2 regions of the Pantoea sp. LMR881 genome follow, and region 2 is predicted to be linked to the other one. Evidence: predicted binding sites of a transcription regulator. Region 2 holds the regulator's gene; the other holds the start of a gene.
What was found. Region 2 encodes LexA, which represses DNA repair genes until DNA is damaged. Its sites were predicted from a motif close to TNCTGTATGTACATACAGNA; they were not measured.
Positions count from the first base shown of each region.

Region 1 (15,510 bases), 1.9 Mb from region 2:
GACAACAAAGGAGGATGAGATGGCCGAACTAAAAGAGATGAACGAAAAAATTCATGAGACGCTGGGCGGTAATAAACCGTCGGACTACAACGCAGAGACCGCGGAGCGGATATTAGCGGTCGTCAAACCTTACTGGCAGGATGGGGATGAGACGGTGCGCAATGATATCTTGCAAAAACTCTCGCGCCTCGAAGCGTCTGGTGTGCCGTTTCCTGAAAACTATCAGGCTTCACTCTAAAAATTACGCCCCGGCTTCGGGGCGTATTTGCTATTGCGCTTGATAAGGATCTTTTTATCGTCCTCGCTGTCGTCGTTTTTGCGCGGCACTTCACCATGATCTTTCGGTGCATCTGTCGCCGGATGATCATCCTCTTCGTAGGCATTCCCTACGTTAGGTGCACCTTCCGGTAGGCTTTTACTCACATCGCCTTCGTGCTTACGCTCTTCATTTGTTTGATGTTTATGCATTAGCTGCTCCTTTTGTCCAGTGATCCAAGTTTAGACGAGCATTGGATGCTAAGCGTAATCTGCAGCCTTTTCGCATTAAAAATCCTTAAAAACCGCGCAAACGGGCCAGAATTTTTCTGGCGCGCAGACCTTTATTTAACGCTGACGATAACGACGCAGCTCTAAAACGGTGCCGATCAAACTCAGGTTATCCAGACGTGAGTGCAACAGGGGATAATCAATATTCACGGCTGCCAGCTCGAATTGAGTCATACCTTCATGTCTTTCACGCGGGCGATAGGTGCGTATTAGTGCCTCATCTTGCTGTAAGGCGAGAACAGCATCGCCCGGAAGCGGCTTAATCTGGGGATCAATAATTACAACATCCTGTGAACAGTACGCGGGCGTCATCGCATGATCTTCAATACGCAGTGCAAAAGCTTCGTCAGACAGGGCCAGAGAGGTGTGTAAAATTTCATCAATGTGCGCTTTCTTTTCACCCAACCATTGATCAAGCTGCGTTCGTGAAATCAGAGGAACTGAATGAAAACCTGCAATAACCGGCGCAGAGGTAAATACCGGGCCTTCACCATCAATTAAAAAGGCTGGCGCGCAGCCGAGCGCCTCTGCCAGCCGTAAGAGATTTTCTCCACGCGGTAAGGTCTCATCTTTCTCCCATTGTGAAATGGCCACATGCGAAACATTTACCTGCTCCGCGAGTTGTTTTTGCGTCAGTTGAAGCGATTTACGTCGACAATAAATGCGCTTGCCCAGCGTTTCGTTTTTCATACTCTTGACTTTTCTTATCAGTGGTACTTAAGTATACTTAAATTGAAATTTTAAGCAATCTTAAACTCATGATCCAATGTGTCTGTGCGTACCGGTTGTATTGCTTAAGGCACCTTATTTACAGAGAGGTGGAGCATGGAGAGTAGCCTGATTACCAGTGTTGGCGCGCTCGTTTTAGGTGGTGGGGCAGCTGCGCTATTTTGGAAGCCGTTGTTGGCAGGGATCGCTTCTATCGTAACCAGTAATCGCGCAGGTGGTGAAATCATTACCAGTTATAAAGAGCAGGTTGTCCTGCTAAAGGAGAGTAATCACTTGTTGCGTCTGGAGAATGATGAACTGCGCGAACGACACGACAGAAACCTGCGTCGCATTTCAATGCTTGAAACCGATCTGCGCCTTATTAAAAACGCGCTGGGTATCTTACTGGCAATGACTGAGGCCGATCACAACGATAAATTTCGCAAAGAAGTTGATCGACTCATTTCCACTCTGGAGGATCGCAATGATGTCACAGATAAGTGAAGTTAGCGTGGTAAGTAATAAGCGCAAATTGATTCTGGGCGGGCTGTTACTTGGGCTTTCAATGCTGTGTGTTGTTCTGACTATTCTTTTTTTATATGTCAGCAATACGGCAAACCAGCGGGTAGCAGAGATCCGCCGGGATTATCGCGATGTTGCAGCACGACGCGATGCGCAGGTCGATCAGCTCAGTGCTCAGGTAAGCGCCTTACAGCGTAAGCTTGATGCGATACCGGATCGCACTGCCAGTAAAACGGCTGACAAAGTCAAGCAGGTGGTGCAGGCGGATGAAGCCGGTATCGCTGCGTCAGGGGAAAAGTAGCATCTTCCGATTATTCTTAAGGCAATAACAATATTTTCAACTAACTTTAAATCTTCAGGCGGAATTTTCATTTGATAGATAACCAAAAGGAAACATAGCATGAGTGATTCAGCTGAAACTAAAAGCAAAACGGATTATCTGCGCGACGTCACCTCTCAGTTAAAAGAGATGCGTCACTATGCGCAAACCAATACCGAAACACTCTCCAGCCATTGGTTAGCTTTTGATGCCGGGGAATATAAAGATAAAGAAAATGCTGCACGCATTGATGCGCTGCTGAATAAACAAGGTACGTTATTAGACGATCTCGATAAGGCCATTCAGGATATCGAGATTGAAATCAACCATAGCGAGCAGGAGAGCTAATTTCTCCTGCTGACGCTACGGTGGCTGAGAAGGGATTACTCGGCCACTAGCCACATTTCCGCTTCATCAAACATTTCTTCGACAATACGGGCAATGGTTGCTTTATCGTTCTTACTCAAATCGGTATCAATCGCGTTACGCTCCATCGGCTTGACCTTGACTTCCAGGTCAGGAAAAACACGGTGCACCCGTTTTTCCAGCTCTTGCAAAATCATTTCGCGAGCGCCAGGCAAGCCGGCAACGTTACGCTTATCGTAAATCAATTCTACAAACATAGTAGCTATCCGTTCAGGGCAAAATCGCCCGCACATGATACTGTAAATAAAAACAGTAGCAAGGCGCTAAGTTTGCTTATCACAAAAATTTTTATGTCGTTGAGTAAATGATGCCTGTCTGGAGTAATGTGAACAGGACATAACGACATATTGGACTTACATTCATCAGGAGAGATGCAATGCGACAACTGGTTATTGATATTCTACTTAAGATGGCAAAAATGGATGTTGACGCTAAAGAGCTTACGGCACAAACCGAAGCGCAATCACTGTTAATTGCCGCATTGCTGATACAGGCGAAAAGAGACAATTCGTTAACGATTACCGAAACCGTGCAGGATGCGATCGTCACGGCTTCACGTTCATCGTCAGAATTTTTACAATCGGATGTGGATTTGCTGCTGACGCATATCAATCGTCTGCTGGCGGTGGCGAAATATGTTGAGGTACAAGGAAAAGTCGAAGATGGATAAAAAAATCGCCTCTGGAGGTGGAAATCCAGCAACACCTCCAGAGGCAGTGCAAAAGCACCATTCGTTCAAGGACAATCACGACCGAAGTCGTGCGACATAGTTATACAACTTTTAATTCATTGTACAACTTTATCCTGCGAATTTTGTCTGGTTGGAGGTGTAAGTCAAATGCACTTTTTCTATAATCTCCGTTACAGCTCATTTTTGATGCAAAATTCTTCCCACGTCATGCCCAACGATTCTGCATGTGATTTGAGATACGTCTCGATCGCTTCCGCAGCGACAGCTTTATCAGGCTCTGCAAGCTGAATAGAAAATATCATGCCATCAAGATTTTTTTGGCGTAAAAATGCGGCGTAAATTCGCTCAGCGTGCCATTCACGCAGTTGACGCAGTGATAAATTCGCCGCCCGCGCATCACTTTCGGTCAGTTCATCAAGTGCAGCCTGGAAATCAGCATGCGCGGCGAAAAACATTTCGCGTGCCTGAGCATAGTAGGCTTCTGGCGTTTTCATAATTGGGTTCCTGAATGTGTGTTGCAGCTCGCCAGTGTAACCTGTTGTCATCCTGTTGTCAGGCAGGGTGCGGCCAGGCTGAAGGATAAAAACTGAACCTGAAGCCGCTGGCTGTTACGCAGAGACCTTGCGCGACTCACTGGAAAAATTATAACGTAGCCGCCATTGAAGCGAGCTTAGGGATTGAAGATGAAAAAGTGGATGCTAATCGCCGCGCTGGCGTTGAGTGGCTGTGCCCAGATTAACAATTATGAAAGTGCGGTAAAAACACCGGCACCGGCTCATTTACAGGGCAACTGGCAAACTGTCGGCCCGCAGGCGGATCTGGTCAGCAATGAGGCGATCGCCAGCCTGATAATTAACGCGGATGGCAGTACCTTAGATTGCCGCCAGTGGCAACGTATTATCGCAAAGCCAGGAAAGTTGACCTTACTCAGTGGTGATTATGTGAACGTGACGCGCCAGCTGCGCGTCATGCCGCTGACGGTTGAAGATAATGAACTGAAATATGATGGCTTAATGCTGCGTAAAGTTGATCGACCCACGGTTGACTGCCAGAAAGCCGAGGCTGCCGTGGCAAAACAACCCGATGCGGCGGTGATTCAAAATATTGAGCCGGAAGTGATGCGCACAGTGATTTCGCAAAATAGTGAGCAGTAAGGCGTTTAATTATACCTTTGCAATTTAATGCCTTTATCTCAGCCCTCTCCCACAGAGAGAGGGCGATGCTCTGGGGCATTATTCCGCCAGCACCCAAACGCTGACGCTGCCGCCATTACAAATAAACACGGCATTGCCATCTTCATCTGCGGTTATTATCTCTTCGCGATGTCCTAAATAATCCCGCCATGACTTACCAGCATAACCGTCACCCATGCCAACCGTTTTCTCGCCCTCATCGCCATTAGACATAATTACTACGCAGCCCGGATGTTCTTCCGTCCCGCTGCGGCTGAATGCAACGCAGTTGGGATGATCAAAGTAGTCAGTTTGCATTCCCCAGCCATAAAGCTGTCGCGCACGTATCAAACCCTCAAGTTCAGGAATCACTGGCATGTCAATTTTATAAACTTCACCATCGCCGCCTTCGTCTTCATAACTGGCACCAAACAGATCGGGATAAAACACTGTTGGCACCCCTTGTTCACGTAGCAAAATAAGCGCGTAGGCGAGAGGCTTAAACCAGGCTTCTACTGGTGCTTCCAGTGATTGCAACGGTTGGGTATCGTGATTGGCCACGATCGTGACTGCATGCCAGGGATCGGCTACGACCAGCGAATCGGCAAAGATCTGGCTGAGATCGTAATCACTACCTTGCTGGGATGCGTAATGAAAATTCATATGCAGCGGCGCATCAAACAACATGGTTTTGCCTTCGACCTGATGGATGTACTGCTGCAACTTGTCGATTTCATGCGACCAGTACTCCGCAACGATAAACATCGGTTCTTTTGCAACCTCCTGAATATGATCGATCCAGGATTTGTAAAACCATGCGGGAATATGTTTCACCGCATCCAGCCGAAAACCGGAGCAGGGGAGTTGTTGCATCATCCAGCGCGCCCAGTATTTTAACTCTTCGCTTACCGCCTTGTTGCGAAAGTCGATATTGGCACCCATCAGATAATCAAAATTGCCTAACTCATCATCAACCTGATCGCTCCAGCCCTCGGCTGTGTAGTCATTAATGACTTTAAATACGCCGTTCTCATCGGGGTTCTCGATATGATCGACACCGCTAAAGCATTTATGATCCCAAACGAATGCTGAATACTGGCCTGCCCGAACCGGGAAATTAAAGCGCGTCCAGGCTTCGCATTCGATCACGTCACTACTGATCTCTTCACGGTTATCTGGATTAACCCGATTAACGCTGATCCGCTCTTTTTCGTCCGCGCCCATTTTATGATTAAGCACCACGTCAACTAAAACCCCGACGTTATGGCTGCGTAGCGTATCAACAGCCGCTAATAATTGCTGCTTATTACCATATTTAGTGGCAACGCTGCCTTTTTGGTTAAACTCACCGAGATCAAACAGATCGTAGGCATCATAACCCACCGAATTTTCGCCTGAATCGCCCTTATAGCAAGGCGGCAGCCATACCATGGTTATGCCAATTTCATTAAGCCAGGCCGCTTTCTCCGCAGCTTCCGGCCACAGCTTGCCGCCGTCCGGGTAATACCAATGGAAAAACTGCAATAAGGTTGGGTTTTGCATGACAGGTTTCCAGCAACCAAAGGAAGTGGAAGTATGAGACAAGAGTGGGAAATTACGCGGGTGAGAAAAAATATTGTTCTCACCCGCAAAAAAGCAGTTTTTAGTGGTCGGAAGGGTAGAGAATATTTCCTGAAAGACGTCCATAAGCCGAAGTCACTTTCTGTTGTTGCGTTGTCGTTTGGACTAACGATCGCAGTTCATCCATGCGGCCAAAAAGCAGACCTTTTAATTCATTTTCATTATCCAGCACCTGCTTTAAAAGCGGGCGAATTTGCATTTGCTGCTTCGATGTAAAGCCACTGATATCTTGATCGCGTGCGACACTCTCAACGCTGCGAAGATAGGTCATTTCACAAGCAATCAGATCATCCCATTGTCCCTGTTTGGCTTGCGCCAGCATAGCGTTGCTCAGCTTAAGTAACTGCTGATACCCCTGTAGCAGATCGAGGTGCGTGTTCATTAATACGAGTCCTGCTCTTGTTGATAATGAGGGCCGATTTGTTTCCAGGCGTCAGCAATATTGGTCAACAACCCTTCAACCTCTGCGATGACAGCGGGATCGTTGTGCAAATTTGCCTGTAAAAGACGCCGGATCATATAGTCATAAAGGTTGTCTAAATTGGCAGAGATTTCACCACCAGCCTCATGGTTCAGGCCGGCACGTAAGCCATTGGTGATGATATTAATTGCTTTTGAAATTGCCTGCCCTTTACCGGGAATATCTCCCTGCTCAATCAAAATAGTGGCTTTTTTCATGGCGCTCAGTGCGCCATCAAAAAGTAAAACCACGAGTTGATGCGGGCTGGCGCTCATCACGGCACTTTCAACGCCGACCTGTGCATAGGCCTGAATGCCTGATTTAGCGTACATAGTATTGCTCCTACTAACTCATCGCTTCGAATTGCTGTGTCAGATAGCTCGATGTTGAATTCATGGATGCAACCAGGGTGCTCAAGCTGGTGAACTGTGTTTTGTAACGCGCCATGGTGGCGGTAATGGATGCGTTCACACGATCGTAATCATCAGAAAGCTTTTTCAGGGACTGATTGATACCGTCGGTGGCATTTTGTAATGAACCATCAGAGGCAAGAATATCATCCAGTAAATTGCTGGTCTGAGTAGCAAAACCGGTGGTTTTACCGTCACCTGATAAAAAGGTCACCACGTCGGCTGACTTTTCATTCAGGGCTTTGTTCAGCTTAGTGCTGTCAACCGTTAGCTTACCGTTGACGTCCTGGGTAATGCCGATTTGAGACAGCAGCGAGTAACTTCCGCCCGATTGTGACGATGAAAGCGTGGATCGCAGACGCGTCTGGATGTTGCGTAGCGTACCGTCACCTAACAAGTCACCGTTACTGGTATCCTGCGTGGTGCTACCTTGATCGACAGAGGTATATTTGGTCTGGTTAGAAATAGTGGTCTGCAGCGAGTTATAGGCATCAACATAGGCCTGTACTGCATCCACCATCGGCTGATTATCTTTATCCACCGTCAGCGTTTCAGGGCTGCCGACGTTGGTTTTGGTCAGCGTCAGGGTTACGCCTTCTGGCGCATCCGTCACGGTATTGCTGCTGCGGGTAATCTCAATGCTGTTGATCTTGAGCATGGCATCAGCCGCAGCTACCTGCTCTGTCATGCCATTGCTGCTACCTGACTTGTCATAGCTGATGTACTGCGCCAGCGCCGAGTCATCAGTAGTGATCGTCATCTCATTGGCCGTACCGGTATCACGTGAAGTCAACGCCAGATAATAAGTATCATCATCAGATTTGATGATACTTGCGGTCACGCTGCCTTGCTGTTTGTTGATGGCATCACGGATATCCGCCAGGCTGGTTTGATCCTGACTTAGCGTGACGGTCATTGGCGTGTCCTGGCCACTTTGCGCAATGGTAATGGTGCGCGAAGCCAGGCTACTGTCACCTAAGTCAGTATCTTTGCTGGTGGCAGCTTGTGAAAGCAGCGACTGTGCTTTGGCCAGCTGTGTTACTTCAATGGAGAAACTACCCGCTGCGGCGTCATTGGCTAACGTGGCGCTAAACGCGGAGTTCGTACTGCTGACTTTGGTAGAAGCAATCGCTGACGTATCTTTTAACGCAGCCGCAGCCGTCTGTACCTTTTCTAAGGCTGTTTGCACCACGCCCCAGGCGGTCAGCTTGGCTTTATAAGAGGTCTGTTGGGTAGTAATCGGCGTCAGACGCGATTGTTCTGCTGATTCAAGACTGTCATATAAAGTAGAGAGATCCAGATCCGTACCCGCGCCCAGTGAGCTTACACTTGCCATAGTTTCATCCTTATTTTGTCGTCAATCACTGGGGGAAGTATCGGCAGCGATGCGGTAAATATTAGAGATAAAAATAAAAAACAATGGCTCAAATAAAGCGGGCAGAACGGCCTGTTTCTGCTCTTTGCAAAAGTTCTGATAGTGGGTGATAAACAATGCAGGGTGTATGGCCTCGGGCCAGATCCCGAACAACCTGTCAGCTGCACCCGGCCCTGTTCAATACTCTGTTACGAGACCGGGGACTTATCAGTCACGTACGCAGAGCCTGGGGCAGACAGGTATCGTAGTGATGATACTATGTAACCAGATTTCACCCGCGATGCTGCCACTGCTGTGTTAAATCTTACTTGATCCTTAATCCTGAGCCTTGTTGCGGCGTTTTTTCGTTTGAAGTTTCATTCGGCTGGTTTAAATCATAATTTATTATTTGCCGGGTATGTCAGGCAAAGTCACCAAAAGTTGCTGAAGATTTTAGCTGATAAACTATTTCTTTTACGGTCAGGCTGCAGAAGATACCAGTGCCACTGTCTTTATTGATTATGCGAAGAAATAATAGTTTCCCCCTTGCCGCACCCGGTCAGCTCTCTCTTTTTTAATGTCAGGTGGGGTTAAAAATAGTGTGGATTATTTTAATGAAATGTCTCGGTTGTATAAAGTGTGTGAAAATTTCGACTGGCAAGAAATTGCAGGTGATTACTTGTATTTATGCAGTGTTTCTGGCGATAAGCATTTTTGTTAATTATATTTTATTTTTCTAATTTTCTCTTATTTAAATTAAAGGTTGTTGCACCGTCGTCGATAATTTTCATGACGGCGGAATAGCCAGGGGCATTAAATTTGAACCCAATCATTAAATTAAGGAAATAATATTATGGCAGTTATTAATACCAATGCTTTATCTCTGACTACCCAGAATAACCTGACCAGATCTCAGTCTGCTCTGGGCTCTGCTATTGAGCGCCTCTCTTCAGGTCTGCGTATTAACAGTGCAAAAGACGATGCGGCAGGTCAGGCGATTGCCAACCGCTTCACCTCTAACATCAACGGCCTGACCGTTGCGTCACGTAACGCCAACGACGGTATCTCTCTGGCGCAGACCGCTGAAGGCGCGCTGGGCGAAATCAACAACAACTTACAGCGCGTCCGTGACCTGACCGTGCAGGCGCAGAACAGCTCAAACTCAGCATCCGACATCGACTCCATTCAGGCTGAAGTTAACCAGCGTATGGAAGAGATCAACCGCGTAACCGAGCAGACCGACTTTAACGGCATCAAAATTCTGAACACTGCGGCGGGTTCAAAAGATTACAGCTTCCAGGTTGGTGCTAAAGATGGTGAGCAAATTGGCATTACTATCGGCGCCAGCGACAGTTTTAACCTGGCAAAAGCAGGCTCAGCGACTGATCTGAATACCCGTGCAATGGTAGCAGGTACCGACACGGTGAATGGTGCCGACCGCACCACGGAAGCAACCGGCTTTGACGTCCTGAAAGGTGCGGTGACCGGCGGTGCAGCGGGCGATGCTACCGGTACCACGCCGCTGGCAGATATTGATAAAGCCATCAAGTCGGTAGACTCACAGCGCAGCCTGCTGGGTGCCTCGCAGAACCGCTTCGAGTCCACCATTACTAACCTGAATAACACGGTGAACAACCTGTCTGCTGCACGCAGCCGTATTCAGGACTCTGACTACGCGACTGAAGTCTCTAACATGTCTCGCGCGCAGATCCTGCAGCAGGCGGGAACCTCGGTACTGGCACAGGCCAACCAGGTTCCACAGGCGATGCTGTCGCTGCTGCGTTAATATTAAAAATAATTTTACAAACGGAGCCTTGTGGCTCCGTTTTTTCGTTTTATGCGGCCTTAGATCATTTTCATACAAGTATCATGTGTGGGTCTGCCTTAATTAATTTCGCTGACTCTGGTTGTGATATGCCTGGTGTTAACCTTACCTTTAAGAATGCAGGCTGTTAATGCCGTGAGATTATTTTTAACGTTTTCTGTTTTTTTGCAAAAAAAAAGTGGTTTGCATTATTTAAAATATTTTTAATTTTTATGTGTTGTTAAATTTATAGCGAAAATTTAGTGAGTTGATTGTTTTGCTTTTAAATAAAATTACCAGAATTGAAATTACTTGTTAAATATATTATTTTTCCTGATTTTCCCTTATTTAAGCTAAAGGTTGCTGAGCGGGTGTCGATAATTTTCATGACGGCAAAGTGGCCAGTGAAATTAAACCTGAACCCAGTGATTTATTTAAGAGGAATAATATTATGGCAGTTATTAATACCAATGCTTTATCTCTGACTACCCAGAATAACCTGACCAGATCTCAGTCTGCTCTGGGCTCTGCTATTGAGCGCCTCTCTTCAGGTCTGCGTATTAACAGTGCAAAAGACGATGCGGCAGGTCAGGCGATTGCCAACCGCTTCACCTCTAACATCAACGGCCTGACCGTTGCGTCACGTAACGCCAACGACGGTATCTCTCTGGCGCAGACCGCTGAAGGCGCGCTGGGAGAAATCAACAACAACTTACAGCGCGTCCGTGACCTGACCGTACAGGCGCAGAACAGCTCAAACTCAGCGTCAGACATCGACTCCATCCAGGCTGAAGTTAACCAGCGTATGGAAGAGATCAACCGCGTAACCGAGCAGACCGACTTTAACGGCATCAAAATTCTGAACACTGCGGCGGGTTCAAAAGATTACAGCTTCCAGGTTGGTGCTAAAGATGGTGAGCAGATTGGCATTACTATCGGTGCCAGCGACAGTTTTAACCTGGCAAAAGCAGGCTCAGCGACTGATCTGAATACCCGTGCAATGGTAGCAGGTACCGACACGGTGAATGGTGCCGACCGCACCACGGAAGCAACCGGCTTTGACGTCCTGAAAGGTGCGGTGACCGGCGGTGCAGCGGGCGATGCTACCGGTACCACGCCGCTGGCAGATATTGATAAAGCCATCAAGTCGGTAGACTCACAGCGCAGCCTGCTGGGTGCGTCGCAGAACCGCTTCGAGTCCACCATTACTAACCTGAATAACACGGTGAACAACCTGTCTGCTGCACGCAGCCGTATTCAGGACTCTGACTACGCGACTGAAGTCTCTAACATGTCGCGCGCGCAGATCCTGCAGCAGGCGGGAACCTCGGTACTGGCACAGGCCAACCAGGTTCCACAGGCGATGCTGTCGCTGCTGCGTTAATTCCAAAACAGTTTTAAAACAGCGCCGAAGACTCGGCGCTTTTTTTATTTATCTTTTGAATTTAAATGATATTTAAAATTTCTTAAAAGTTGATCTAAAGCAAGTTACCCTGCTGACGATAATGGTAGGGGAAGGCGGTAAGGCCATGAGCCGGAAGCCTAATGTTACTCAACTTTTAAGGAATTTAATCATGGCAGTTATTAATACCAACACCCTGTCCCTGACCACTCAGAACAACCTGAGCAAATCACAGTCTTCTCTGGGTACGGCGATTGAGCGCCTCTCTTCTGGCCTGCGTATTAACAGCGCCAAAGATGATGCAGCGGGCCAGGCAATTGCTAACCGCTTTACCTCTAACATCAACGGTCTGACCGTTGCGTCACGTAACGCCAACGACGGTATCTCTCTGGCGCAGACCGCTGAAGGCGCGCTGAGCGAAATCAACAACAACTTACAGCGTATCCGTGACCTGACCGTACAGGCGCAGAACAGCTCAAACTCAGCATCCGACATCGACTCCATCCAGTCTGAAGTTAACCAGCGTATGGAAGAAATCGACCGTGTTACCACGCAGACCGATTTCAATGGCAAGAAAATCCTGAACAACTCTGGCTCAGCGGCGAAATCTTATGATTTCCAGGTGGGTGCAAAAGATGGTGAAACCATTTCAATCAAAATCAACAGCGCAGCGGGCTGGAACCTGGCTTCTGCCGGTACAGACGGCACGACTTCTGCTGCTGCGAGTGGTGTTTACGCTAACACCGCTGCTGCTTCCAGCCTGGCGACAGTAGATGATGAAGCCCGTACAGTAGATGCAGTTGGCTTTGATGTCATCGCAGGTAAAGTAAGCGGAACTGCAGCTCCGTCTGGTACAGAGCCACTGGCAGACATTGACGCAGCAATCAAGGCTGTTGACACGCAGCGTAGTGCACTGGGTGCGTCGCAGAACCGTTTCGAGTCAACCATTACGAACCTGAACAACACCGTTGACAACCTGTCATCAGCACGCAGCCGTATTCAGGACTCTGACTACGCGACTGAAGTGTCAAATATGTCACGCGCGCAGATCCTGCAGCAGGCGGGTACCTCGGTACTGGCGCAGGCCAACCAGGTTCCACAGGCGATGCTGTCGCTGCTGCGTTAATCCTGACTTTAATTCTGCTCTTAATTACCAAAGCGTCCATTTATGGACGCTTTTTTTATATAAAAATAACGTTATTTTTATATAAAAAACGCTAAAGCATGTTGCTGCGTTGTCGATAATGTTATTGAAAGGTGATAAGGCCATGAGCCGGAAGCCTAATGTTAATCAGACTTTAAGGAATACCATCATGGCAGTTATTAATACCAACACCCTGTCCCTGACCACTCAGAACAACCTGAGCAAATCACAGTCTTCTCTGGGTACGGCGATTGAGCGCCTCTCTTCTGGCCTGCGTATTAACAGCGCCAAAGATGACGCTGCGGGCCAGGCAATTGCTAACCGCTTTACCTCTAACATCAACGGCCTGACCGTTGCGTCACGTAACGCCAACGACGGTATCTCTCTGGCGCAGACCGCTGAAGGCGCGCTGAGCGAAATCAACAACAACTTACAGCGTATCCGTGACCTGACCGTACAGGCGCAGAACAGCTCAAACTCAGCATCCGACATCGACTCCATCCAGTCTGAAGTTAACCAGCGTATGGAAGAAATCGACCGTGTCACCACGCAGACCGATTTCAATGGCAAGAAAATCCTGAACAACTCTGGCTCAGCGGCGAAATCTTATGATTTCCAGGTGGGTGCAAAAGATGGTGAAACCATTTCAATCAAAATCAACAGCGCAGCGGGCTGGAACCTGGCTTCTGCCGGTACAGACGGCACGACTTCTGCTGCTGCGAGTGGTGTTTACGCTAACACCGTTGCTGCTTCCAGCCTGGATGCAGTAGACGGTGAAGACCGTACAGTAGATGCAGTTGGCTTTGATGTACTGAGCGGCCAGGTTTCAGGCTCGACAGCAGGTGCTGGCAAGCCTTTAGAAGATATCGATGCTGCGATTAAAGCTGTTGATACGCAACGTAGCTCGCTGGGTGCGTCGCAGAACCGTTTCGAGTCAACCATTACGAACCTGAACAACACCGTTGACAACCTGTCATCAGCACGCAGCCGTATTCAGGACTCTGACTACGCGACTGAAGTGTCAAATATGTCACGCGCGCAGATCCTGCAGCAGGCGGGTACCTCGGTACTGGCGCAGGCCAACCAGGTTCCACAGGCGATGTTGTCTCTGCTGCGTTAATCTTAACGCGTTAATCCTGACAATTAGCAGTAAAAATAACGGGTACTTTGCCCGTTATTTTTTTTTGTATTTTTTAGAATGATGATAACTGACAGTAGCTGCGTTCTGAGTGCAGTGCGGCTATCGTATTTCATTGAGGAAAAGTACAAATATGAAAAAAACATCTGCCCGTTCCAGAATCGCACAATCTCATCTCCGCCAAAATACAGGCGATCAGCTCAGTAAACAGCTTCTTGAACTTCTTGATAAGAAGCCACGAGCTGCTTTAGCAGAAGTCAGTAAACTCATCGATAAAGATCCTTCTAATGCGGATTTATGGGAATTAGCTGGTCGCGCTCATCATAAGCTTGGAGATTTTATCTCGGCAGAGAAAAATTTCGATAAGGCGTTAAGTTTACATGCTAACCATCGTAAATCGCTATATTCCAAAGCAGGGTTGTTTTACGCGCAGGAACGTTTTGATGAAGCTGAAATTTTTGCCAGACAGGCAATTTCATCATTAAACCCTACACATGCTTTACCTGTAAAATTACTGCTCGCCAATATCTTACATAAACAAAAAAAATATACTGAGTCGATAGCATGCTTTGAAGAGCTTATCGCGATCGAGCCAAAAAAATGGTCTTACAGAAATCATCTGGCTCTCATTTACCAAGAACTGGCTCTGTTTGATAAAATGCATGAAGCTTATTCACAGGCAAAAAAATTAACCAATCATAATCCTTTGCCTTATTTTAACCATATTGTTAGCTCACATTATGATCCAGCAACTACGGCGCAAATAATTAAAGAACGCTGCACTGAGTGGCAACGCGTATTCAAACCACTTCTTCCCATTGAACGTGCATCAGCTTTAAACAAGGCTAAAAATAAAAAAATACGTATCGGCATGATATCCGATGGTTTCAGGTCGCATCCTGTGGGCATGATGATCTCTATTGGGTTATCTCATGTTGTCCCTTCAGAAATTGAATTTTATGCTTACAGTACAACGGCAATAAGTGATCAGATTACACAACGTATTCAGCGAATAACCGAAAAGTGGACTCAGGTTGAGGAGCTTTCGGATACAGAGCTGAACATGATGATACGTGAAGATGAAATTGACATTCTTTTTGATTTAAACGGTTACAATTCCAACAGTCGAATGCAAACATTACGACTTCAGCCCGCACCTGTTATGATTAAATGGGTGGGCGGACTGATCAGTAGTACGGGATTAGAGGGTATGGATTATCTACTGAGTGATACTATTGAAACACCGCTTGATGTCGATAATCTCTATACGGAAAAGCTGATTCGCTTACCGGTGGACTATATTTGCTATGATCCGCCTGGATATCTGCCATTAGTAAGTTCGCTGCCATCAGAAAAAAATGGTTACATCACTTTTGGCTGCTTTAATAATGCGTCAAAAATCAGCGATGAATTATTGTCGCAATGGGCTGTTTTACTAAATGACGTACCAAATTCACACCTGTTTTTGAAAAGCTTCAATTTCAAAGATGCCTCACTCTGCGAGCGTGTGTTAAGCACCTTAGAACACCACGGCGTAGCGCGCGAAAGGGTTATTCTGGAAGGCGCTTCACCGCATAAGGAGCTGCTGGAAAGCTATAATAGAGTTGACATTGCTTTGGACCCCTGGCCTTATTCTGGCGGTTTAACCACGTGTGAAGCGATGGTAATGGGCGTACCTGTCATAACACTGCCAGGCCCAACGTTTGCTGGTCGTCACTCTGCTTCTCACCTTGTACATGCCGGAATGCCTGAGCTGGTTGCTGACGACTGGACGCATTATCGCAAAATTGCTTT
Region 1 covers NZ_JAPVOK010000002.1:85,694-101,203, forward strand. The annotation lists gene O3W44_RS02060 (hypothetical protein) at 20-238, shown strand; gene O3W44_RS02065 (hypothetical protein) at 235-468, opposite strand; gene O3W44_RS02070 (helix-turn-helix domain-containing protein) at 604-1,236, opposite strand; gene O3W44_RS02075 (hypothetical protein) at 1,372-1,758, shown strand; gene O3W44_RS02080 (hypothetical protein) at 1,739-2,077, shown strand; gene O3W44_RS02085 (hypothetical protein) at 2,177-2,443, shown strand; gene O3W44_RS02090 (DinI-like family protein) at 2,479-2,718, opposite strand; gene iraP (anti-adapter protein IraP) at 2,898-3,191, shown strand; gene O3W44_RS02100 (DUF6388 family protein) at 3,383-3,706, opposite strand; gene yedD (lipoprotein YedD) at 3,896-4,366, shown strand; gene amyA (alpha-amylase) at 4,445-5,926, opposite strand; gene fliT (flagella biosynthesis regulatory protein FliT) at 6,027-6,386, opposite strand; gene fliS (flagellar export chaperone FliS) at 6,386-6,796, opposite strand; gene fliD (flagellar filament capping protein FliD) at 6,810-8,210, opposite strand; gene O3W44_RS02130 (flagellin N-terminal helical domain-containing protein) at 9,082-10,014, shown strand; gene O3W44_RS02135 (flagellin N-terminal helical domain-containing protein) at 10,484-11,416, shown strand; gene O3W44_RS02140 (flagellin N-terminal helical domain-containing protein) at 11,607-12,560, shown strand; gene O3W44_RS02145 (flagellin N-terminal helical domain-containing protein) at 12,748-13,698, shown strand; gene O3W44_RS02150 (FkbM family methyltransferase) at 13,850-15,510, shown strand, end outside.
Region 1: the regulator LexA is predicted to act here: its motif matches at 2,757-2,776, upstream of O3W44_RS02090 (DinI-like family protein).

Region 2 (15,510 bases):
TGTCAGGTCAGCACCAGTAGGATTATGACAGCACGGATGCAGCAGTACGATGCTCTGCTTCGGCAGTGTTTTTAATTTTTCCACAAAGGCGTCAAAGCGCACGCCGTTGGTTTCCGGATCGTACCAGGGGTAAGTATTGACCTCAAACCCTGCACCACTAAAGATAGCGACGTGGTTTTCCCAGGTTGGATCGCTCACCCATACATTCGACTGTGGGAAATAACGCTTCAGGAAGTCAGCACCCACTTTCAGCGCACCTGAACCGCCTAACGTCTGAATCGACGCAACGCGGCCCGCTTTTAACACCGGATGTTCAGCGCCAAACAGCAAGGGTGCAATGACGTTACGGTAAGCGTTCAGCCCTTCCATTGGCAGATAAAGCGAAACCTGCTGTGGCTCAGCATTCAGCTGTTCTTCTGCCGCAGCTACTGCCTGCAACTGAGGAATGATACCTTGCTCATTGTAGTAAAGCCCGATGCTGAGATTAACTTTATGCTCGCGTGGGTCCTGTTTGAAGGCTTCCATCAGCGACAGAATCGGATCGCCGGCATAGGCATCAACGTTTTGAAACACGGTGCAGATCTCCATGATTGGTCTTAGTAAGCGGGTCAGGTTGTGTCATTAAACTGTGTATCGTCCGGGACGATGGTTCATGGCGATAATCAAATTAAGGATCACCGCGCCTGCAACTGACGCGAGCAATACCGGCAGGCTTACAACAAACAGCGACGCCAGCACCACACAGGTGTCGACTGCCATTTGCAATTTTCCGGCGCGGATGCCAAAGCGATCCTGCAACCAGAGCGCCAAAATATTGATGCCGCCAAGGCTGGCTTTATGACGAAACAACACTATAAACCCAATCCCCATAATGACGTTACCGAACAATGTCGCATAAAAAGGATTGAGACTGGAAAAGTGAACAAAAAGCGGATGAAGCTGGGTAAACAGTGAAACCAGGCCCACAGCGCAGAAGGTTTTCAGCGTAAATTCCCACCCCATTCGGCGTACAGCCAGCCAGTAAAACGGCAGATTAATCAGAAAGAAAGCACTACCAAATGAGAGCGGCGACAGGTAGCTCAGCAAAAAAGCGATGCCAGCAGTGCTGCCGGTTAATGCCCCCGCCTGCTTAAGCATAATCACACCGAACGACACCATTAAGGTGCCCATCACGATGGCCAGTGCGTCTTCAAGGCGGGAATGGGGAATACGAGAAGGCTGAACGACGTTATCCATGGAGTTATCTCATTGCAAATGATGCGGTTCAAATGCAAAAAACGCACCATACCAGCAGCTTTTTCAGGCTGCTGGCTGGTGCCAGCGATTATCCCATTGATAATTAAGGCGCTTTATTGCAGGTTTTGATGCATAAATTTGATGTCATGCCGTCAAATCATGCACAAATTCTTTTCTGGTGCGCGTTTTTTGCATTACTTGCGCTCAGTGTGCACCAAAAACGCACATCACGCACGCTTTTGGCGCGCACTCTGTTCAGGAAGCATCATTAAGCCATTTTCTTTCAAACGCCCTAACACGACCGAGGTTTTGACGTGCGATACACTTTGATGGCCCGCCACCAGTTGGCTGATCAATGCACTGAGCGACGCCAGGTCAGCAACGGCAACCTTTAACAGGTAATCGGCATCGCCCGTGGTTTTGTAAGCATCCACAATGGCCTCTTCCTGTTCAACCATACGGTGAAAGCTCTCAACGTACTCCGCGGTGTGGTTAATCAAGCGCACTTCAATTAATCCCACCATGCCTAATCCTACGGCGTCAGGAGAGAGGCGCGCATGATAGCCAAGGATGAGGTTGGCCTGTTCAAGATTAATGCGGCGGCGTGAGCACTGTGAGGCTGACAATCCCACTAAATCACTTAACTCCTGATTCGTGAGGCGGCCGTTTGATTGTAATAAAGTCAGGATCTTAAGATCGTAATCGTCTACGTGAGTCATTCTGCTTCCATAGCGTGTTAAGCGGCGCTTTGCTACAGATAACCTGATGATCAGCGGGGTTGTCCAACACTATTTTCTGATGACAGGCGTGACATGCACAGATTGTGCATGTCAGCACAAAGGAAAGGTTATTCGTCGTCGTATTGCGGGCCAGCGTAATTGTCAAAACGTGACCACTGGCCGTTAAAGGTTAAGCGCACCGTACCAATTGGCCCGTTACGCTGTTTACCTAAAATGATTTCTGCAATGCCTTTGAGATCGCTGTTTTCGTGATAAACCTCATCGCGATAGATAAACATGATCAGGTCAGCATCCTGCTCAATTGAGCCAGATTCACGCAAATCAGAGTTTACCGGACGTTTATCAGCACGCTGTTCGAGCGAGCGGTTTAGCTGCGAAAGTGCGACGACCGGCACATTCAGCTCTTTTGCTAACGCCTTGAGTGAACGTGAAATCTCCGCAATTTCCAGCGTGCGGTTATCTGAAAGTGACGGTACTCGCATCAGTTGCAGGTAATCGATCATGATCATGCTCAGGCCATCATTTTCACGATAGATACGACGAGCACGAGAACGGACCTCTGTTGGCGTCAGGCCAGAAGAGTCATCGATATAGATGTTCTTTTTTTCCAGTAAAATGCCCATGGTGCCAGAAATACGCGCCCAGTCTTCATCGTCAAGCTGCCCGGTACGGATGCGCGTCTGATCAACACGCGACAGCGAAGCCAGCATACGCATCATGATCTGCTCGCTGGGCATCTCCAGACTAAAAATTAATACGGGTTTGTCATGCAGCATCGCCGCGTTTTCGCACAGGTTCATGGCGAAAGTGGTTTTACCCATCGACGGACGCGCTGCCACAATGATCAGGTCAGATCGCTGTAAGCCTGCGGTTTTCTTATTAAGATCCTGATAACCCGTATCGACACCCGTTACGCCATCATGTGGCGTTTGGTATAGCGACTCAATGCGCGATACCGTTGCTTCAAGGATTTGCTCAATATTTTGCGGGCCATCATCTTTATTCGCGCGCGCTTCGGCGATTTTAAAGACGTTTGACTCGGCAAAATCTAACAGCTCTTCGCTGCTACGGCCCTGCGGATCGTAACCCGCATCGGCGATTTGGTTAGCGACTGAAATCATTTCGCGAACGACTGCGCGTTCACGCACGATGTCAGCATAAGCACCGATGTTGGCTGCACTTGGCGTGTTTTTCGCTAACTCTGCCAGATAAGCAAAGCCGCCCGCCATTTCCAGCTCGCCTCGCGTTTCGAGAGATTCGGACAGGGTGATAAGGTCAATGGGCTGGCTGTCTTCAAGTAAACGCTGCATTTCTGAAAAAAATCAGACGGTGCGAACGGTTGAAGAAATCATTGGCGACAACGCGCTCGGAAACGTTATCCCAACGCTCATTATCCAGCATTAACCCACCGAGCACCGACTGCTCCGCTTCCAGCGAATGCGGGGGCATTTTCACGCCTTCCAGCTGGCGATCCTGCGTTTCGTTCGATTTGTTGGTGGGTTTATTTCCTGCCATAGTGAATGCAATACCGATCTTTTGTGGGGACGCGCCAGTATACCTTGTTGTGAGGCGCGCCTCACCCTCATGATTCAACAATCACAGGAGTAAGAATGGCAAAGCGTATTCAGTTCAACGCGCACGGTGGCCCCGAGGTTTTACAGTGGGTTGATTTTGAACTTACCGATCCTGCTGAGCTTGAAGTACAAATAGAAAATAAAGCCATCGGCATCAATTACATCGACACCTATGTGCGAAGTGGACTTTATCCGGTAAGTGACTTTCCTTCGGGCCTGGGCACCGAAGCCGCAGGCGTAGTGAAAAGTGTCGGGAGCCGGGTTACGCGCTTCAAACCCGGCGACCGCGTGGTTTACTGCATGGCAACGCAGGGCGCCTACAGTGAATTTCACAATGTGGCAGAAGATCGATTGATGCTGCTGCCTAATCAAATCAGTTTTGAGCAAGCGGCTGCCAGCTTTTTGAAAGGGCTCACCGTGCAGTATCTGCTGCGTCAAACTTATCAGGTCAAACCTGACGAAATTTTCCTGTTTCATGCCGCAGCGGGCGGCGTCGGCCTGATTGCCTGCCAGTGGGCGAAAGCGTTGGGCGCGCATTTAATTGGCACCGTAGGATCAGCAGAAAAGGCGCAACTGGCTAAAAAAGCGGGTGCCTGGGCCACGATCAACTATCGCGAAGAGAACACTGCGCAGCGCGTCAGTGATTTAACTAACGGTAAAAAAGTGGCCGTGGTGTATGACTCAGTAGGGAAAGATACGTGGGATGTATCGCTCGATTCGTTACGCCGCCATGGCTTGCTGGTGAGCTTTGGTAACGCGTCGGGGCCGGTAACCGGCATCGATTTAGGTATTCTGAATAAGAAAGGCTCTCTTTTCGTGACTCGCCCTTCGCTTTTCGGTTACATCACTAACCGTGAAGAGCTGGAAACAGCCAGTGCGGAGTTGTTCTCACTGATAGCCAGTGGCGCGATCAAAATTAACGTGCCGGATCAACAGAAGTTTGCACTTAACGAGGCCAGTAAAGCGCATCAAACGCTGGAAAGCCGTGTGACGCAAGGCTCAAGTTTACTGATCCCCTGATCCCCAGATGCAAACAGGGCTTCCCGCAGGAAGCCCATTTTTCTTTTTTATCGTTCGCGCTGGTTGTAGGGACAGCGGCGATGGATACTGTTTCGACTCAACGAAAACATCCTGACAGAAAACATAAGTAAAAAGTATGTTTAATTGCAGAATTGTTATGAATAATATCTGACTCTGTGATCGTCACCGCATTTAGCGCCAGTCATTACGGCTTAAACGGTTGATTTTACGCCTGAGTTTATTGCGCGTTCGCGCTTCACTGTCAGAGAAAAAGGCGCGATAAAGCCAGACTGCGACTACCGCCAGTACCAGCCATGGCAACAATTTGATAACCATTGCCAGAAATCCGCCAATAAACATCAATAGCGTTGCAACTGCCAATGCTGCAATCACGCCCAGTAACGAAACACCTGTTATCAACAGCATCAGGAAAAAGCCTAATACAAATAAAATTTCCACTTTTGCGCTCCTGTCATTCACGACTGGTTGGTTATTACAAGAAGCGTGCCAGAATTTAAGCTATTGATTTTGCGTCAGACCGGGGAAAAAGCGTGGGCATTAACTAATGAAATTCACCAAATTTTGGCTCAAAAAAACCAGCCCGTTAAGGCTGGCCTCTTTGTTATCAGGCTTCCTGCGGAATTTTATCGGCAACCAGAGCTAACGCGGCCTCAAGTACGCGAACATCTGCGCCCGGCTTGTGTGCATTTTCACTAAGATAGCGACGCCACTGACGCGCCCCGGGGATCCCCTGGAACAGGCCGAGCATATGTCGGGTAACGTGGCCGAGCCAGGTGCCTTTAGCCAGTTCAGCCTCAATATAAGGATACATGGCACGCACTACGGCAACCGGATCGGCAGCAGGCGTGTCACGCCCAAACAGTTCGCCATCAACCCGCGCCAGTATGCCCGGATTTTGATAAGCCTCACGGCCCATCATCACGCCATCCAGGTGCTGTAAATGCTGTTTCGCCTCTTCCAGCGTTTTTACCCCGCCATTGATCGCCAGCGTCAGGTGCGGAAAATCACGTTTCAACTGATAAACCCGTGGATAATCGAGCGGCGGAATTTCACGGTTCTCTTTTGGACTAAGACCAGAAAGCCAGGCTTTACGCGCGTGAATGATAAAGGTGTCACAGCCGCCGCGCTCTGCCACTGTTCCAATAAAGTCAGTCAGAAACGCGTAGCTATCCAGCTCATCAATACCGATACGGGTTTTTACGGTAACGGGAATGTTGACGACATCGCGCATGGCTTTGATAGCATCGGCGACCAGTTCGGCTTCCGCCATCAGGCACGCACCGAAACGTCCGTTTTGTACGCGGTCTGACGGACAGCCTACGTTCAGGTTAATTTCATCATAGCCACGCTGTTCGGCCATTCTGGCACACTGCGCCAGCGCCGCAGGATCGCTTCCCCCCAGCTGCAGCGCAACCGGATGCTCCTCTTCGCTATAAGCCAGATAATCGCCTTTGCCATGAATAATCGCGCCAGTCGTGACCATTTCGGTATAGAGCAGCGTGTCACCCGTGAGCTGGCGGTGAAAATAGCGGCAGTGACGATCGGTCCAGTCAAGCATTGGAGCGATGGAAAAACGTTGCGAAGAAAAGGTATCGGTCATGAAGCGCAGTAAATCCGGTGATTATAAGTGAGGGAATTCTGCGCAATACTACCACAAGGGTGGCCGATATTGCAGTGCCCGCCTGATGATTACACCGTATGGGCCGTTAGGACCAGTGCGGATGGCGTGCCTGAACCGACGTTACTGGCAGAGCGCGGGATAGCGTTAAAACTGGCGGCTGGAACAGCTTAATCTGCTTCAGCTGCGCTGATGGCCATAACGTTTTTTGGCAGAGTAAAAAAGCAAGGCCGCCTGACGCTGCCTTGCTTTTGTGTTGTTTTTGACATCCCGTTTTAAAGCGCCTCTGTCAAAGGTGACGTCGTGGGTTTAGAAGTTAAACCCGAGTTGCATCATGGCACCCCAGGTGTTGTTAGCTCCCACCGATCCGGCCAGATCAACATGCACGGCGTTGTTGAAAGGAGAAAGGCCAAAACCGGCCGTCGCGACATTTTCATCCGTGCCGCGCATATCGGCGCGATAACCGGCACGCAGCTGCAACCAATCCAGAACGCGGTATTCTCCGCCTACGGCGACATACTGACTACTCTCTTCTGATTTAAAGCGTTTCGTCTCGGTTAAATCAATGTCCCCCGTGACGGTGAACGGCCCTTTATCCCAGGAGAGACCTGTCGTAACCAGCGGACGAATTTGATAGGTATCGCGATAGCCATTCACTTCTTTGGTATCAAGATCGCGTGATATCAGGTTTTGTCCGGTCAAACCCAGGGTCCAGTTTTCAGCAAAGGTGGTTGCTAATCCCGCATCAATGTTAAAACCGGTATCGGAACTGCGATAGCGTCCACTGTTGATATCATTTTTGTCGTAGTTGTAGAGCGTGTCGGTATAGTTGTAGAGCCAGGTCTTTTGAAGTTTAGGTGTGACGCCAACTGATACAGGCTGTCCGGCAATGGAAAATTCATGCGCCACTGCAATACCGTAATCGGTGATTAATGCAGCAAGGCCGTTAGCGTTGGATCGCAAATTGTCTTGATCCCCAGGTACCGGAATAACCGTCCCGTTTGCTACGCCCTGTAAGTAATCAATATCACTCTGGGCAACATTCGCCTGCACGTGAACCGTACCGTAAGCTTTGGTCACAAAAGCAAAGGGCAAGTTCTCGTTCGGAATAGTGACGGCTAACGCTACGCCAGCACTGGCGTCCGCCTTATTGCCTTTTAAATCTTGCAGCTGATTTGCCACATCGCCTGAGGCAGCACGTAGCTCAGGATAACCCCGTAAATAATCAGCGAATGTCAGGTTATCAATCACATCCTGATAGCGATCAACGGTATCAGAGATGTCATCCACTTTATCAGCCAGCTTGTCTTTATCGGTGATTTGCACACCTGCGGACGGGAAAATAATGCTGACATTATCCTCTGGTTTGGCTTTTGTCATTAATGCCGGGTTGGCCAGAACAGCAGAACCATAGGTTGAGGAAGCGACGCCGGTGCCACCCATCGCGTCATTACGTGCGTCATACCATGTACCTGCCGCCATGGCAGAAGAAGAAAAAAGGAGCGCATTCAAAACAGCGGGATAAATCAGCGCAGAACGCTGTACGAATTTTTTCACCATTTACCTGCCATTACCTGAGAAAAGTGCCGTTAAAACATTTAACGGCTGAATAGGTTGTTAGCACTATTGTGAACGAGGGCTAACGCGTTATTGCTGCGAATTCAAAGGGAACAGTGTCTTAATTCAACGGATTGGATGTTTTTACAACGCAAAAGCGTTTTTATTGTTCAAAAAAGCGTTAAAAAAGCAAATTACTGCCAAATATTGCTTAAATGCTTTTGAACATTAGTGCTTAACTCAGTGAGTTGCAAAGGGAAAAAATGAAAAAATCTTTATTTATTTTTAAACGCGCTGGATCTGAATCCAGGGTTAATTAGCGTCAGACAGCAGGATCGGGAAGGCAGATCGCAGGGTAAATAGCGTATTGTGCTTGAGCAGCAACCTCTGCGGAGGAAAATTAGCTGTGATAAAATAACATCACTTGTCTAGCGGAGAATTTTCATGTCGACGATGACCTCAGAGCAAATTATGTCCCAGGCTGAAAAACTGTGTCTGCAGCGCGGTGTTCGTCTGACTTCGCAGCGTGCGGAAGTTTTGCGTTTGATGGCAGAACAGCGAGGATCGATAAGCGCATACGATTTACTGGATCAGCTGCGCATTAATGAACCGCAAGCTAAACCGCCGACTGTTTACCGTGCCTTAGACTTTTTGCTTGAACAAGGCTTTATTCACCGCGTTGAGTCGAATAACAGTTACGTGATGTGCCACCACTTTGAAGCACCTGCTCATACTTCCGTTATGCTGGTGTGTGATCGCTGTGCGGCAGTCATTGAAAAACATGCCGAAGGTGTTGAAAACATTATTGGGTTATTAGCGAGTGAGGCGCGTTTTGCGCTACGCCATAGCGTGATTGAAGCACACGGTTTGTGTGAAAACTGCGTTGAAGTTGAGGCCTGTAACCGTCATGGAAGCTGTGAACATGACCATGAGACAGAAACTAAAAAGCGGGGAAAGAGAAGTTAGTCGGCACATCCTTGTGCCAGCCAGCATGAGCGTACCGGCGGGGTAGGAGCATCATCCATAAATTGACTAAATTACCAGCGGTAGTCTTTGTTATGGCCTTCCCAGTCTGTGACTTCTTTTTCCGCCTCATCCTTAGCGTAGCCATAACGTTCCTGAATTTTACCGACAAGCTGATCGCGTTTCCCTTCAATGACCTGCATATCATCGTCAGTCAGCTTGCCCCATTTTTCTTTCATTTTTCCTTTGAACTGCTTCCAGTTACCACTCGCTTCGTCTTGATTCATTGCAGACCTCCACGTCCTTTAGATTTCATCATATATCTTGCCTTGCAAGACAATAACGATATAAAGCGCCTGTCGTTTGCGCCATTCAGAGTTAATTATAGTAGAGGTTTTGGAATTTGCCGGGACAATACAGAATAATCCGTAGCCTCCGGGGATTTTAAGAAAAGATCAGCCCATAAACCAGGTGTTGTTCTGCCAGTGGCGACGCCATAGAAAGCCTAACGACACACCGCGGAGCGCCAGGAAAACCGCTACCGCCAGCCATAAGCCATGATTGCCCAGCCAGGGCACCGTCAATAACGTGAGAAAATATCCCAGCGCCGCTACCGCCATGCTGTTGCGCATCTCGCGACCGCGCGTTGCGCCAATAAACATGCCATCCAGCAGATAACACCCTACACCGACTATCGGAATAACGATTTGCCAGAACAGATAACGATCCGCCATCTGCTGTAACGCGCCAATGGACGTTAGCAGTGACACGATTTGCGTACCGAAAATGGCATATATCAGCGAAAAGATAATTGCGACCAGCAATGCCTGTCGACAGGCTGCTCGCCAGACACGTAATAATTTGCTGCTATCTTTCGCACCGTGCGCTTCACCCGCAAATGCCTCAACAGCATAAGCGAAACCATCAAGCGCATAGGCAGTGAAGGTAATAAACATCAGCAACACGGCGTTGACTGCTACCACTTCCGGCCCGATCCGTGCCCCAAGCAGAGTCAGGGAAGCAAAGCATGATTGCAGCATGAGCGAACGCAACATAATGTCGCGATTAAGCCGCAGCAGGCGGCCCATATCCCCACGCCAGCTCTGTCTGATGACATTCATATCAATACCGCGAAGCTTCAAAACGCGCCAGACCATCGCTAAACCGACTGCCAGCGTGACATATTCTGCCAGCGCCGTGGCTGTTGCAGCCCCCGCTACGCCCCAGTGCAACCCAGGCACCAGCCAGAGATCGAGTAAAATATTCACTGTATTACCGACCACCAGCAAAATCACCGGTGCGCGTGCATACTGCACACCAAGCAACCAGCCTAAAATCACCAGGTTTGCCAGGGTTGCGGGGGCACTGAGCCAGCGAATATGAATAAAGAGCGCGGCCTGCTCCAGCACGTCTGGATCACCGCCCATCAGATGAGTCGCGAGCAGAGAGATCGGATCGCGCAGGAAGATAAAGATTATGCCGGCCAACAGCGCCATGATTAATGGCTGGGTCAGCGCACGTGCCAGGGCTGCTTTGTCATTTGCGCCGAATGCCTGTGCTGTTAACCCCGTGGTGCTCATCCGAAGGAAAAGCAACAGCATAAAAAGGAAGCTGGTGATAGTGGTGCCAATAGCTACGCCGCCGAGATAGACCGGGCTATTAAGATGACCAATGACGGCTGTATCAACCAGGCCCAGTAACGGGACAGTAATATTAGAAAGGATCATTGGCAGAGCTAGCCGCCAAAGATTTTTGTCGGCTGTAGTCAAAAATGGCATTCGCAGATCCGTGCTCAACGCCGCTGCGTCAACAGGCGAGACAGCAGCGGCTAAATTCGGGCAGACAGAATAGCATCAGGACCAGCGAACAAAAGCAGCTATAGCAGGATTACAGCCACTCACCGTTACGAACCACGCCAACCGCTAAACCTTCGATGGTCAAAGACTGAGCGCGTGTATCAACCACGATGGGTTCAAATTCGTTATTTTCTGGCAACAGATGCACAATGGCACCCTGTTTTTTCCAGCGTTTCACCGTAACTTCATCGTCAATACGCGCCACAACCACTTGTCCGTTGCGCACATCCTGCGTTTTGTGTACCGCTAACAAATCGCCATCCATGATGCCGATATCCTTCATCGACATACCGTTAACGCGCAGCAGGAAATCCGCTGAAGGCTTAAACAGGCCGGGATCGACTTTGTAATGAGTTTCGATATGTTCTTGCGCCAGCATCGGCTCACCGGCGGCCACGCGACCAATCAGTGGAATGCCTTCTGACGTCTCTTCTTCCATTAACAGACGGATGCCACGTGATGCGCCAGAAACAATTTCAATGACGCCTTTACGCGCTAAGGCTTTTAAGTGCTCTTCAGCAGCGTTGGGTGAACGAAAACCCAGTTGCGCAGCGATTTCTGCACGTGTAGGCGGCATGCCCGTTTGATTAATGTGGTCGCGAATCAGATCATAGACCTGCTGCTGCCTGCTGGTTAACGCTTTCATCCCGCCCCTGGTTGTTTATACAGTCGCTGTGAGTATATACAGGTATTGGCGAAATGGAAACCAAAAGTCAGGTATTAATCAGCCGGTTGGCACTTTCTGGAAAGCTTATCGCAAATGTGTCCAAAGCAGCGCGATCCAGACGAAAACCGCCAGTAAGATACTTAGCAATACCGCCGCTGAGCCCATATCTTTTGCCCGGCCAGCAAGCGGGTGACGTTCCTGGCCAATACGGTCAACAACCGATTCAATAGCACTGTTTAGGATCTCAACGATGACGACTAACATCACCGTTCCAATCATTAAAATGCGCGAAATAATATCGATATCCAGCCAGCAAGCCACGCCGATAGCAACAAGCGCAACGATAGCTTCCTGGCGAAATGCAGCCTCATGTTGCCAGGCGGCGCGCAGGCCTTGCCAGGAATAACCGGCTGCTTTCACAATTCTGATAAGACCGGTGGCGTTATTTGCCATGTTGAGGGAACCCTTTTAACGGAATGACGTCAATGTCTGGGCTGCGTGCATTTGGCACCACCACAGATCTTCGCTGCACTTTCTGGTATGCTTGCGGCGCTTTGCTAACAAGAGGCTTCATGTTGTCTATGTCAGGTTGGCGTAAACTTTATTACAAATTACTCAATTTACCACTCTCGTTTTTGGTAAAAAGTAAGGCCATTCCGGCCGATCCTGTTTCTGAACATGGTCTGGATCCTACCCGGCCCATTATGTATGTTCTGCCTTACGATTCGAAGGCCGACTTACTGACTTTACGTGCGCAGTGTATCAAACACGATCTTCCCGACCCACTTTCTCCCTGGAGATTGACGGGGTACTGCTGCCACGCCACGTTTTTATTCACGATGGCCCGCGCGTGTTTCCCTATTTTGTGCCCAGCGTCGAGTCAGTGAAAATCTTTCACGATTATCTTGATCTGCATCGCAACAATCCCGACCTCGACATTCAAATGTTGCCGGTAACGGTGATGTTTGGTCGCGCGCCGGGGCGTGAGGTTCAGGGAGAAGCCACGCCGCATTTGCGTGTGCTGAATGGCGTGCAAAGTTTTTCGCCGTGCTCTGGCACGGACGTGACAGCTTTGTGCGTTTTTCGCCCACGGTTTCGCTACGCCGAATGGCGACCGAGCACGGAACAGATCAATCCATTGCGCAAAAACTGGCGCGCGTGGCGCGTATTCACTTTGCCCGGCAGCGTCTCGCGGCGGTTGGTCCACGCTTACCCGCTCGTCAGGATCTGTTTAACAAGCTATTGCAATCAAAAGCCATTGAAAAAGCAGTAGAAGATGAGGCGCGCAGCAAAAAAATCTCTCATGAAAAAGCGCAGCAGAATGCGGTTGAGATGATGGAAGAAATCGCCGCTAACTTCTCTTACGAAGCGATTCGGGTGACAGATCGCGTCATGGGTTGGCTGTGGAGTCGCCTTTATCAGGGCATCAATGTCAACGGCGGCGAGCGGGTGCGTCAGCTGGCGCAGGATGGTCATGAAATTGTCTATGTGCCGTGCCACCGTAGCCACATGGACTATTTGCTGCTCTCTTATGTTTTATATCATCAGGGTCTGGTGCCGCCTCATATTGCGGCTGGGATCAACCTCAACTTCTGGCCAGCCGGACCGATTTTCCGTCGTCTCGGTGCCTTCTTTATCCGCCGTACCTTCAAGGGTAATAAGCTCTACTCAACCGTGTTCCGTGAATATTTAGGCGAGTTATTTACACGTGGCTATTCAGTGGAGTACTTCGTTGAAGGTGGGCGCTCACGTACAGGCCGCTTACTGGATCCGAAAACCGGTACGCTGGCAATGACGCTACAGGCGATGCTGCGCGGTGGCAATCGCCCTATCACTCTGGTGCCGATTTATATTGGCTACGAGCACGTGATGGAAGTGGGTACTTACGCTAAAGAATTGCGCGGCGCGGCAAAAGAGAAAGAAGGCTTTATGCAGATGGTGCGCGGGTTACGTAAGCTGCGCAACCTGGGTCAGGGTTACGTTAACTTTGGCGAACCGCTGCCGCTGGTGAATTACCTTAACAAGCGCGTGCCGGAGTGGCGTGACGCAATTGACCCTATTGAGCCGCAGCGCCCAAGCTGGTTGACGCCAACCGTAAACGACATTGCCGCACGTTTAATGGTCCGCATCAACGAAGCAGGTGCAGCCAATGCGATGAATCTGTGTGTTACTGCTCTGCTTGCCTCGCGCCAGCGTTCGCTAACGCGTGAACAGTTAATCGAACAGCTTGAATGCTATACCCAGCTACTTCGCAACGTGCCTTATTCACCAAACGCGACCGTGCCAGAACTTTCGGCTGAATCGCTGCTTGATCATGCGATGGGCATGAACAAATTTGAGAGCGAAAAGGACAATATTGGCGACATCATCATCCTGCCGCGTGAACAAGCGGTGTTGATGACCTATTACCGCAACAACATTCACCATATGTTGGTCATGCCGTCGCTCATCGCTGCGATAATTCAGCAGCATCCGAATCTGAGCGAAGCTGAGTTGCTACGCCAGGTCAGTTTGATTTACCCCATGCTGAAGAGTGAATTGTTCCTGCGTTGGGAGAGAGAGGAACTGCCACAATTGCTGTCAGATTTCTGTCAGGAGATGGCGCGCCAGGGACTGATCACTCTGGAAAATGGTCAGTTGCGCTTTACTGCCGCCCGTTACCGCACGTTGCAGTTGCTGGCAGCCGGTATTCGCGAAACGCTGCAGCGTTATGCCATTACCTTCTCGATTCTCAGTGCCAAACCGGCCATTAACCGCGGTACGCTGGAAAAAGAGAGCCGCACGCTGGCACAGCGTCTGTCGGTTTTGCATGGAATCAATGCGCCAGAGTTTTTCGATAAAGCCGTATTTACTTCTTTGGTGCTCACGTTGCGTGACGAAGGGTATATCAGTGACCGCGGTGATGCAGATGTTACACAGACCCATGCTACATGGCTCATTCTGGCCGATCTGGTGACCAGTGACGTTCGTCTGACCATTGAAAGTGCGGTTGCGCACGAGTAAAGACCAGTGAGTTGATGTCATTAGCGATCAAAAAAGGCGACCTGCCAGCGGGGGTCGCCTTTTTTATTGCCGGTTAACCCTCTGCTCAAAACATTTGGCTAAACGGCGGCGTATTCATTAAGACACCGATGAACAACACCAGCCCAACATAATTGTTATTCAGAAAGGCCTGAAAACAGGGCTGGCGTTCACGCTGAGCGATCAGTCTTTGCTGGTGCACAAACAGCGCCGCCGCCAGCAGAAGCGACCAGTAAAAGGCCCCATTGAGTTGCAGCAGCAAACCGACAGTGACCATCAAAGCTAACGTGGCTAACTGCAACAGGCCGATGATTAATTTGTCAAAACGGCCAAACAGAATCGCCGTTGATTTCACACCAATTTTCACATCATCATCGCGATCAACCATCGCGTATTGCGTGTCATAAGCCACCGTCCAGCAGATGTTCGCGATGAACACCAGCCAGCAAACCAATGGTAAGGACTCACTAACTGCCGCCCATGCCATGGGGATCGCCCAGCCAAATGCTGCGCCTAACACGACCTGCGGCAGATGGGTGTATCGCTTCATAAAAGGATAAACCCAGGCCAGCGCCAGCCCGACGACAGAAAGCAAAATCGTCATCAGATTCATGGTCAGTACCAGCACAAAGGCGACCAGTGCCAACCCGACAAACAACATTTTCGCCTCTTTCGCGCTCACAGCGCCGCTGGGCAGCGGACGATTTTGTGTGCGCTGAACGTGACCATCAACCTTACGGTCAGCATAATCATTAATCACGCAGCCTGCGGCGCGCATAATAATGACGCCGGCTACAAACACCACCAGCACCGACACCGGCGGCACAGCCATATTCGCCAGCCATAATGCCCATAGCGTAGGCCACATGAGCAGTAAGGTGCCGATCGGCTTATCGATACGCATCAGGCGGCTGTAGGCCTGCCATTTATTTAACTGCAATGTCTTCTGCACAGCGTAATTCCTTAAACCAGGTCGCGGTAAAGTGGGCAAGCCGGTAAAAATAGCTCGGTAAGCAGCAACGGTTTATCTGACAAGCGTAAACGCGAGCGGCGTCCCCACAAATCATGGATTTTGCCCGGTTCGATAAAGTCACGGCTTAAGGTAGAAGAAGAAAAAAGATAACGACCAAGCGGGCGTGTACCCAGTTGCTGCAGCATGATTTCCGGGCCATTCAGTGTGCTTTCAGGCACCAGCGTGCGCCCCGCCAGCCAGGGTTCATCGTCGCCAAACAGAATG
Region 2 covers NZ_JAPVOK010000002.1:1,996,831-2,012,340, forward strand. The annotation lists gene O3W44_RS11200 (amino acid aminotransferase) at 1-573, opposite strand, end outside; gene O3W44_RS11205 (YitT family protein) at 622-1,236, opposite strand; gene O3W44_RS11210 (Lrp/AsnC family transcriptional regulator) at 1,464-1,955, opposite strand; partial or broken gene dnaB (replicative DNA helicase) at 2,084-3,491, opposite strand; gene O3W44_RS11220 (quinone oxidoreductase) at 3,587-4,570, shown strand; gene pspG (envelope stress response protein PspG) at 4,763-5,029, opposite strand; gene dusA (tRNA dihydrouridine(20/20a) synthase DusA) at 5,196-6,191, opposite strand; gene O3W44_RS11235 (conjugal transfer protein TraF) at 6,519-7,769, opposite strand; gene zur (zinc uptake transcriptional repressor Zur) at 8,211-8,732, shown strand; gene O3W44_RS11245 (CsbD family protein) at 8,804-9,016, opposite strand; gene dinF (MATE family efflux transporter DinF) at 9,185-10,507, opposite strand; gene lexA (transcriptional repressor LexA) at 10,617-11,231, opposite strand; gene O3W44_RS11260 (diacylglycerol kinase) at 11,337-11,705, opposite strand; partial or broken gene plsB (glycerol-3-phosphate 1-O-acyltransferase PlsB) at 11,834-14,255, shown strand; gene ubiA (4-hydroxybenzoate octaprenyltransferase) at 14,341-15,225, opposite strand; gene ubiC (chorismate lyase) at 15,237-15,510, opposite strand, start outside.